DNA from 2 places in the Streptomyces sp. NPDC001920 genome. Region 2 is predicted to be linked to the other one. Evidence: riboswitches for the same ligand, from Rfam matches in the RefSeq annotation. Region 2 holds a riboswitch; the other holds the start of a gene.

Region 1 (4,787 bases), on a different contig from region 2:
AGGTTCTCAGCTGCGTTCGAGCATGGGATACCCCCAGCACTCCAACGCGGCCGATCATGTTCCGCAGCGACCCACGGCCGTGCCGACCAGCGGAGAGGCGACGGCCATGGCGTCCGAGCAGATCGGCTATCGCGGTCCGACGGCATGTGCGGCCGCCGGCATCACCTACCGGCAACTGGACTACTGGGCGCGCACCGGGCTCGTCGAGCCCAGCGTGCGGCCCGCCTACGGGTCGGGGACGCAGCGGCTGTACAGCTTCCGGGACGTCGTCGTACTGAAGATCGTCAAGCGGTTCCTCGACACCGGTGTGTCGCTGCAGAACATTCGTACGGCCGTGCAGCATCTGCGGGAGCAGGGCTTCCGGGACCTCGAACGCCTGACGCTGATGAGTGACGGTGCGACGGTGTACGAGTGCACGTCGCCGGACGAGGTCCACGCGCTGCTCCAAGGAGGCCAGGGGATCTTCGGGATCGCCGTGGGCGTGGTGTGGCGGGACGTGGAGAGCGCGTTGTCGCAGCTGCACGGCGAGCGAATCGACACGGGGGAGACGCTGGTCGGCCACAACCCCGCGGACGAGTTGGCGCGGCGGCGAAACCGGGCCGTCTGAGCAGCGTGCGCGGCCCGCGGCCGCAGGCCGAGTGGTTCCGCCCTGGTCGGAGGGGCGGCTCCGGTGCGCTGGGCAGGGCATTGTCAGTGGCGTGAGGCAGCATCGGAGATGTGAGAAACGCGCCCACGATCCTGCATCTCGACATGGATGCCTTCTACGCCTCGGTGGAGCAGGCATCCAAGCCGAGCCTGCGCGGGAAGGCCGTGATCGTGGGCGGGTTGGGGCCGCGGGGAGTCGTCGCAACCGCGTCCTATGAGGCCCGGGTGCTCGGGGTGCACTCGGCGATGCCCATGGCTCAGGCGCGCCGGCTGGCGCCGAACGCGGCGTACCTCGTGCCACGCTTCGGGATCTACCGCGAGATCAGCGAGCAGGTGATGGAGCTGCTGCGGGAGCTGTCGCCGCTGGTGGAGCCGTTGAGCCTGGACGAAGCCTTCGTGGATCTGGAGGCCGGGGGAGCGGCCTGGGACGAGGAGTCGGCGCGCCTGGTGGGGATGAAGCTGCGGGCCGACATACGCGCGGTCACCGGGCTCGCGGGGTCGGTGGGGCTGGCGGCGTCCAAGATGCTTGCGAAGATCGCCTCCGAGGAGGCCAAGCCGGATGGGCTGGTCCTGATCGAGCCGGGGACCGAGCGGGCGTTGCTCGGGCCCATGCCGGTGCGGACGTTGCCGGGGGTGGGGCCTGCGACAGGGGACCACCTGAGGCGGGCCGGAATCCATACGGTGGACGAGATCGCCGAGGCGGGGGAGGACGAACTCGTTCGGCTGCTGGGCAAGGCCCATGGGCACGCCCTGTACGCCATGGCGTTGGCGCACGACGAGCGGCCTGTGGTGGCTGAGCGGGAGGCCAAGTCGGTGTCGGTCGAGGACACGTATGACGTGGACATCCATGACCGGGTTCGGGTGGGTGTGGAGGTGCAGCGGCTGGCCGACCGGTGTGTGCGGCGACTACGTGGGGCCGGGTTGTCCGGTCGGACGATCGTGCTCAAGGTACGGCGGTACGACTTCTCCACCCTGACCCGGTCCGAGACGCTGCGGGGACCGACGGACGACCCCGCCGTGGTGCGGGAGGCCGCTGCGCGGCTGCTGGACTCCGTGGACACGACGGGGGGCGTGCGGTTGCTGGGCGTCGGGGTGACGGGCCTCGCCGACTACACGCAAGAGGATCTCTTCGCGCAGGCGGCCGGGGAACGGGTGGAGCACGCCGAGGAGGAGGGGGAGCCCGAGCAGACCGCGCAGGAGCGGGAGGTGACGCCCGTGGAGCGGCGGTGGGCTGCCGGGCACGATGTGCGGCACGCCGAGTTCGGACATGGGTGGGTGCAGGGGAGCGGGCTGGGGCGGGTCACCGTGCGGTTCGAGACGCCCGAGTCGGAGCCGGGGCGGGTGCGGACGTTCCGGGTCGATGATCCGGCGCTGGAAACGGCGGATCCGTTGCCGCTGCGGGCGCGAAGACCCGGGGGCGCGCCGGCTGAGGGTGCGGCAGCGGGCGTGGAGCCTGTGGCGCCGGGCCAGGCGGGCTGAGGCGCTGCGGCCAGTCGTACCCGTGACGGCGCACCCGTCCTCCCTGGGCGGGGTGGGTCCGGCGTTCGTGCGCTGCCGGGGTGCCGTCCGTCGCGGCCCGTGGCGCCCTGACCTGCTACAGGATCGGTGGGTCAGGGGAGCTCTCGGGGCCGGTGGGATGGCTGGCCGAGGGTGGCTCGGGCCATGCACAGGAGGTCGGCTCGGTGGAGTGGGGGCGGACAGGGGCAACAGGGGTACAGGGGGCGGCTGAGTGAGGCTGCTGTGGGTGCGGGCCGGGGTACTCGCGGTGCGCGCGGGGTCAGGTGTCCTCGGAGCCCGCCAGGTTGCCGAAGTCCCGGTCCGGCACAGAGGGCGGCGGGGCCACGTTCAGGCCGTAGTGGTGGTAGAGCTGGAGTTCCTGTTCCGGGGAGAGGTGGCGGCCCACACCGAAGTCGGGGGCGTCCTTGATCAGGGCGCGGTCGAAGGGGACCCGGAGGCTGCCCTCGACCAGTTCACTGGGCTCCAGGGGGACGAAGGCGTCCCGCGAGAACAGGCCGGTGCGTATCGCCGCCCACTCCGGTACTCCGGTCGCGTCGTCGAGATAGACCTCGTCGATGGTGCCGATCTTGGTGCCGTTGCGGTCGAAGGCCTTGCGGCCGATCAGGTTGCGCGGATCGATGTCGGTCTGCACGGGCCCTCCACTTGGTCGCAACTCATCCGTAAGCACTACGAAAAGGCACTTTGGTGAGAGTGGCCACTCGAAGGTACGTGCGTTGACCCCGCTGGTAGGCTTGCAGACGGCTGCTGACCCCGTGCGGGAGAGTCCTCCAGACACCATCGGAGGCGCCGAAGGAGCAAATCCTCCCCGGAATCTCTCAGGCACACGTACCGCTCGGACGAGGTCACTCTGGAAAGCAGGGCGGGTGTCGACGGCTTCCGCTCTCACCGACGGTGAAAGCCGGGAGCCTTGTGGCGACCTGGTGAAGCTCTCAGGTTGAGATGACAGAGGGGGAGGCCGTTCGGGTACCCGTGCCGTGGTGCCCCTCGAAGGTCGCGTCAGACCAGGAGGCCTCCGCAATGACCGCCCACCGCATTCCGCTCTCCGAGCTCGAGCAGGGAATCCCCTTCGAGCAGCGTCACATCGGCCCTGATCATGAGGCTCGGGCCAAGATGCTCGCGCAGGTCGGGTACGGCTCGCTGGACGAGCTCACCGCCGCCGCGGTGCCGGACGTGATCAAGAACGCCGACTCCCTCGAACTGCCCGGGGCGCGCACCGAGGCCGAGGTGTGTGACGAGCTGCGGTCGCTCGCCGACCGCAACCAGGTGCTGGGCTCGATGATCGGACTGGGGTACTACGGGACCTTCACCCCGCCGGTCATCCTGCGCAACGTCATGGAGAACCCTGCCTGGTACACGGCCTACACGCCGTACCAGCCCGAGATCTCCCAGGGGCGGCTCGAGGCCCTGCTGAACTTCCAGACCGTGGTCGCCGAACTCACCGGTCTGCCGACCTCCGGTGCCTCGCTGCTCGACGAGGGGACGGCCGCCGCCGAGGCCATGGCGCTGTCCCGGCGGATGGGCAAGAACAAGAAGGGGCTGTTCCTGGTCGACGCGGATGTGCTGCCGCAGACCATCGCCGTGATCGAGACCCGTGCCGAGCCGACCGGCGTGGAGGTCGTGGTCGCCGACCTCAGCGACGGCATTCCGGCCGAGATCGCCGGTCGCGAGATCAACGGCGTGCTCCTGCAGTACCCGGGCGCCTCCGGTGCCGTACGGGACATCAAGCCCGTCATCGACCAGGCGCATGAACTCGGCGCCCTCGTCACTGTCGCCGCCGACCTGCTCGCGCTCACGCTGCTGAGGTCGCCCGGCGAGCTCGGGGCGGACATCGCGGTCGGTACGACACAGCGGTTCGGTGTGCCGATGGGCTTCGGTGGGCCGCACGCCGGCTACATGGCCGTACAGGAGAAGTTCGCACGGAGCCTGCCCGGGCGGCTCGTGGGTGTCTCCGTGGACGCGGACGGGAACAAGGCGTACCGCCTGGCCCTGCAGACGCGTGAGCAGCACATCCGGCGGGAGAAGGCGACCAGCAACATCTGTACCGCGCAGGTGCTGCTCGCCGTGATGGCCGGGATGTACGCCGTTTACCACGGGCCCGAGGGACTGAAGGGCATCGCCCGGCGGACCCATCGGTACGCCACCGTCCTCGCCGCGGGGCTCGCGGCGGGCGGCGTCGAGGTCGTACACGGCTCGTACTTCGACACGCTGACCGTGCGTGTGCCGTCGAAGGCCGCCGAGGTCGTCGCCGCCGCCCGGCAGAACGGCGTGAACCTGCACCTCGTGGACGCGGACCACGTGTCCATCGCCTGCGACGAGACCACCTCGCGGGCGCAGCTGGGTGCCGTGTGGACGGCGTTCGGGGTCCAGGCCGACATCGAGGCGCTGGACGCGGCGAGCGCGGACACCCTTCCGGGCTCGCTGCTGCGCAGCGACGCGTATCTCACGCACCCGGTCTTCCACCAGTACCGCTCCGAGACGGCGATGCTGCGCTACCTGCGCAGGCTCGCGGACCGTGACTACGCGCTGGACCGCGGCATGATCCCGCTGGGCTCGTGCACCATGAAGCTCAACGCGACCACCGAGATGGAGCCGGTCACCTGGCCGGAGTTCGGTCAGCTGCACCC
Region 2 (4,787 bases):
GCCCAGCGTCTTGTGGGTGGTGGAGGTGACGACGTCCGCGTACGGCACCGGGTTCGGGTGCAGACCGGCCGCGACCAGACCCGCGAAGTGGGCCATGTCGACCCACAGGTACGCCTCGACCTCGTCGGCGATCCGCCGGAACTCGGCGAAGTCCAGCTGCCGCGGGTACGCCGACCAGCCGGCGATGATCACCTTCGGCCGGTGCTCCTTGGCGAGCCGCTCGACCTCGGCCATGTCGACGAGACCGGCGTCGTCCACGTGGTACGCGACCACGTTGAACTGCTTGCCGGAGAAGTTCAGCCGCATGCCGTGGGTGAGGTGGCCGCCGTGGGCCAGGTCCAGGCCGAGGATCGTGTCACCGGGCTGGGCCAGGGCGAACAGGGCGGCCTGGTTCGCGGAGGCGCCCGAGTGCGGCTGGACGTTGGCGTACTCGGCGCCGAACAGCTCCTTGACCCGGTCGATCGCGATCTGCTCGGCGACGTCGACGTGCTCGCAGCCGCCGTAGTAGCGGCGGCCGGGGTAGCCCTCGGCGTACTTGTTGGTCAGGACCGAGCCCTGGGCCTCCATGACCGCGATCGGCGCGAAGTTCTCGGAGGCGATCATCTCCAGGGTGGACTGCTGACGCTCCAGCTCGGCGTCGAGCGCGGCGGCGACGGCCGGGTCGAGCTCGTGCAGGGGCGTGTTCAGAAGCGACTTGTCGGACATCTCAGTCATAAGGGGCTACGACTCCTCAGCCGGCGGTGTGGGCGTCGTACTCGTCGGCGGAGAGCAGGTCGGCCGGCTCCTCCGTGACGCGTACCTTGAACAGCCAGCCGCCCTCGAAGGGGGCGGAGTTCACCAGCGCCGGGTCGTTCACCACGTCCTCGTTGATCTCGGTGATCTCGCCGGTGACCGGGGAGTACAGGTCCGACACCGACTTGGTCGACTCCAGCTCGCCGCAGGTGTCACCCGCGGTCACGGTCGAGCCGACCTCGGGGAGCTGGGCGTAGACGACATCGCCGAGCGCGTTCGCCGCGAACTCGGTGATGCCGACCGTCGCGACGCCGTCCTCGGCGGTCGACAGCCACTCGTGCTCCTTGCTGTAGCGCAGCTGCTGGGGGTTGCTCATGGCCTGAATTCTCCTGTACGCGCGGGAGGGGTGCGGAATGGGGTGTGCTGGAAACCCGGATGAGCAGCGCAAACGTGCGCGAGGTCACGCACGGGTCGCTGCCGGTGACTGCTGCGGGGCCGGTCTCTGCTTCCGGCCAAGTGTCTACTTCTGCCGCTTGTAGAAGGGCAGCGCCACGACCTCGTACGGCTCATGGCTGCCGCGGATGTCCACGCCGACCCCGGCCGTCCCCGGCGCCGAGTGGGCCGCGTCGACGTACGCCATCGCGATCGGCTTGCCCAGCGTGGGGGAGGGGGCGCCGGAGGTGACCTCGCCGACGACCTCGCCGCCGGCGACGACCGGGTACCCGGCCCGCGGCACACGACGCCCCTCGGCGACCAGGCCGACGAGGACGCGCGGCGGGTTCTCCGCGGCACGGGAGGCGGCCCGCTCCAGGGCCTCGCGCCCCACGAAGTCGCCCTCCTTCTCGAACTTCACCACCCGGCCGAGCCCGGCGTCGAAGGGCGTGAGCGAGGTCGACAGCTCATGGCCGTACAGCGGCATGCCCGCTTCCAGGCGCAGCGTGTCCCGGCAGGACAGGCCGCAGGGGACCAGTCCGACGCCCTCGCCCGCCTTGGTCAGCGCCTGCCACAGCTCGACGGCGTGCTCCGGCCTCACGAACAGCTCGAAGCCGTCCTCACCGGTGTAGCCGGTGCGGGCGATCAGGGCGGGCACGCCGGCGACGGTGCCGGGCAGTCCGGCGTAGTACTTCAGGCCGTCGAGGTCGGCGTCGGTCAGCGACTTCAGGATGCCGGGGGACTCGGGGCCCTGGACGGCGATGAGCGCGTACGCGTCCCGGTCGTCGCGGACCTCGGCGTCGAAGCCGGCCACCCGCTCGGTCAGCGCGTCCAGCACGACCTGGGCGTTGGAGGCGTTGGCGACGACCATGTACTCGGTCTCGGCGAGCCGGTAGACGATCAGGTCGTCGAGGATGCCGCCGTCGGCACGGCAGATCATGGTGTAGCGGGCGCGGCCGACACCCACGGAGGCGATGTTGCCGACCAGGGCGTGGTTCAGGAAGGCGGCGGCCTGCGGACCGGTGACGGTGATCTCGCCCATGTGGGAGAGGTCGAAGATCCCGGCCTTCGTCCGCACCGCGATGTGCTCGTCGCGCTCGGAGCCGTAGCGCAGGGGCATGTCCCAGCCGGCGAAGTCGGTCATCGTCGCGCCGAGCGAGCGATGCAGGGCATCGAGCGCGGTGTGACGGAGTGGCGTACTGCTCACGGTCGGTCGTCTCCCAGATGCGTGAGGGCGAGGTCGGTCCTCCCCATCTGTCATCGGAACCTGAGAGGTTCGCCATGACCCGCGGGGGTCCATGGCTTGCACCTTGGGTGGGGCAGCGCCCGCCCTCGACGAGGGGGATGCGGCCCACTTTTCAGATGTGCCTCGCCCGCGCGGTAACGGGGCCTGAGAGATTCAAGGGAGGGACTTGCTCCTTCGGCGCCCCGGCGATGCACTGCCAGGGACTCTCCCGCGCGGATTCAAACGGCCGGTATGCAGTTGGCGCGGACATCATTGCACGCATCCCCGCACTGCGTCAGGGGGGTGGTGCACAGGGGCCGCGGCGAGTACACAGGCGTACACAGCACCCTGTAGCAGGCTTGTTGCTGTAAGAGGACTGAAACGAGAGACACCGGGCATTACCTTCTCTTTACACTCGACGGGGAGGAGACTCGTGAACCGCCCCAGGGGAGGACGATCACGGTGGACAGGACCACGGCGTACGCCACGACCTTGGGCCTCGCGCTGCCGAAGCAGCCCACGACCTCGGCCCGGGAGGCGTGCGAGGCGCGCCCGGCCTGCGTGGTCCGCGATCTGCGTGAGCGCGCCGGCCACAGCCCGCACGCCCTGCTCTTCGCCCCCGAGGACCTCGTCGTGATCACCGGCCTGCCCGGCAGCGGCAAGTCCACGCTGATGCGGCGGACGGTGAAGGGCATCCGTATCGACTCCCAGGACGTCCGGGACCGCTGGGAGGCCCGGATGCCCGGCTTCCTCCCCTACGCCGTCTACCGCCCCCTGGTCCGCCTCGCGCACTACGCCGGACTGCGCCGCGCCCTGCGCTCCGGCGAGGGCGTCGTCGTGCACGACTGCGGCACCCAGGCCTGGGTGCGGGGCTGGCTGGCCCGGGAGGCCCGGCGGCGCGGCGGCACCCTGCACATGCTGCTGCTCGACGTCGCCCCGGACACGGCCCTGGAGGGTCAGCGCGAGCGGGGGCGGGGCGTCTCCCGCTACGCCTTCCTGCGTCACCGCACGGCCGCCGCGCGGCTGCTGCGCTCGGTCGAGAAGGGCCACCTGCCCCGGGGCTGCGGCGCGGCGGTGCTGATCGACCGGGAGGCGGCGGACACCCTGCGCAGGATCGCCTTCACCGGCTGACCGGCCGTATCCGTGCGCGGGCCCGGCCGTATCCGTGCGCGCGCCGGCCACCGGCTAGCCTTTCGGTCCACAGACGTAGTTCACAGCAGGCGGTCGGACAGATGGACATCCCAGCGGATCTCCCCGCGGACTTCCCGGCACAGACACACCTCCACCCGCACGGCGGCTGGCCCGGCAACGAGCTGGAGGAGGTGCTCTCGGCCTCCCTCGGGCTGCCTTCGGCGGGCGGCCGGATCATCGAGGTGCTGGGCCGCAGCTTCGTCTGGGTGCCCCTGCCGGGCGGCGGCGGCCCGCACAGCGGCCCCCTGGACCTGCCCACGCTGGAGATCGGCGGCCAGGCCTACGTCCCGGTCTTCAGCTCCGAGGAGCAGTTCCGTCAGGTCGTCGGCTCCCACATGTCGTTCGCCGTCGCCCCCGCCGTGGAGTTCGCCCGCGGTCTGCCCCCGCAGGTGGGCATCGCCGTCAACCCGGACGGCGTGGTCGGCGTCCCGCTGCCCCCGGCGGCGGTGGCCGAGCTGTGCCGGGCGGGCCGCACGCCCCTGGACGGCCTCGCCTCCGGAGGTCGCGTCAAGCTCTACGAGCCGGACTGGCAGGACGACCCGGTCGACTTCCTCGCGGCCGCCTCGGCCGAGTTCGCCGCCACCGGCGTGGTCACCACGGCCCGCCGCTGCCTGGCGACGATCGAGACGGCCACCCCGGTGATGTTCATCGGTGTCGAACTCGCCCACTGGGAGGGCGACCTGCGCGCGGCCCCCATGGACGCCGTCGCCCGCGCCCTGGGCAGCAGCCCGGTCAGGTGGCCGGTCAACCTGGTGCTGCTGGACGTGGCCCAGGACCCGGTGATCGACTGGATGCGCCGGCAGGTCCGCCCCTTCTACCAGCGGGACTTCTGAGCGCCGCGCAGGGCGAGCGCCCCCGGCGGGGTGCGGGGACCCGCGCGAGGCGGCCACGACGAACCCGCAGACGGCAGACCACATCAAGTCCCGAGCTCTCAACGGTTCTCCCGGTGGAGAGCCTAAGCTGGGCCCACAGCCAAAATTTCCCGAAGGGGCGGTAAAAGGTGAGCGCGAGCGGCACAACCTCGACCGGGCAGGTCGAGCACATGCTGCGCCAGGTGACCCCCGGGCGCTACGACGCCTACGAGGCCCTCCTGCGCGCGCTCGCGACGCCGTCCCTGGGCCAGATCTGGATGCTGCTGTGGCACGGCCAGGCCGGCTCCCCGGACGCCCAGTACGGGAACATGGAGGTCGACGGCTACGGCTACGCC

Evidence for each region. Region 2 has a riboswitch for glycine ahead of gcvT (glycine cleavage system aminomethyltransferase GcvT). Riboswitches for the same ligand answer to the same signal wherever they lie in the genome.
Region 1: it holds a riboswitch for glycine, as region 2 does, so the genes downstream of both, gcvP (aminomethyl-transferring glycine dehydrogenase) here and gcvT (glycine cleavage system aminomethyltransferase GcvT) in region 2, are expected to answer to the same signal.

The regions. Positions count from the first base shown of each region.
Region 1 is NZ_JBSFEP010000009.1:337,702-342,488, reverse strand. It holds gene ACWCPI_RS18085 (MerR family transcriptional regulator) at 1-607, shown strand, start outside; gene ACWCPI_RS18080 (DNA polymerase IV) at 718-2,124, shown strand; gene ACWCPI_RS18075 (PRC-barrel domain-containing protein) at 2,423-2,794, opposite strand; glycine riboswitch at 2,909-3,004, shown strand; gene gcvP (aminomethyl-transferring glycine dehydrogenase) at 3,181-4,787, shown strand, end outside.
Region 2 is NZ_JBSFEP010000013.1:264,665-269,451, reverse strand. It holds gene glyA (serine hydroxymethyltransferase) at 1-705, opposite strand, end outside; gene gcvH (glycine cleavage system protein GcvH) at 731-1,108, opposite strand; gene gcvT (glycine cleavage system aminomethyltransferase GcvT) at 1,253-2,371, opposite strand; glycine riboswitch at 2,409-2,532, opposite strand; glycine riboswitch at 2,533-2,631, opposite strand; gene ACWCPI_RS23785 (AAA family ATPase) at 2,852-3,520, shown strand; gene ACWCPI_RS23780 (enhanced serine sensitivity protein SseB) at 3,622-4,413, shown strand; gene ACWCPI_RS23775 (enhanced serine sensitivity protein SseB C-terminal domain-containing protein) at 4,581-4,787, shown strand, end outside.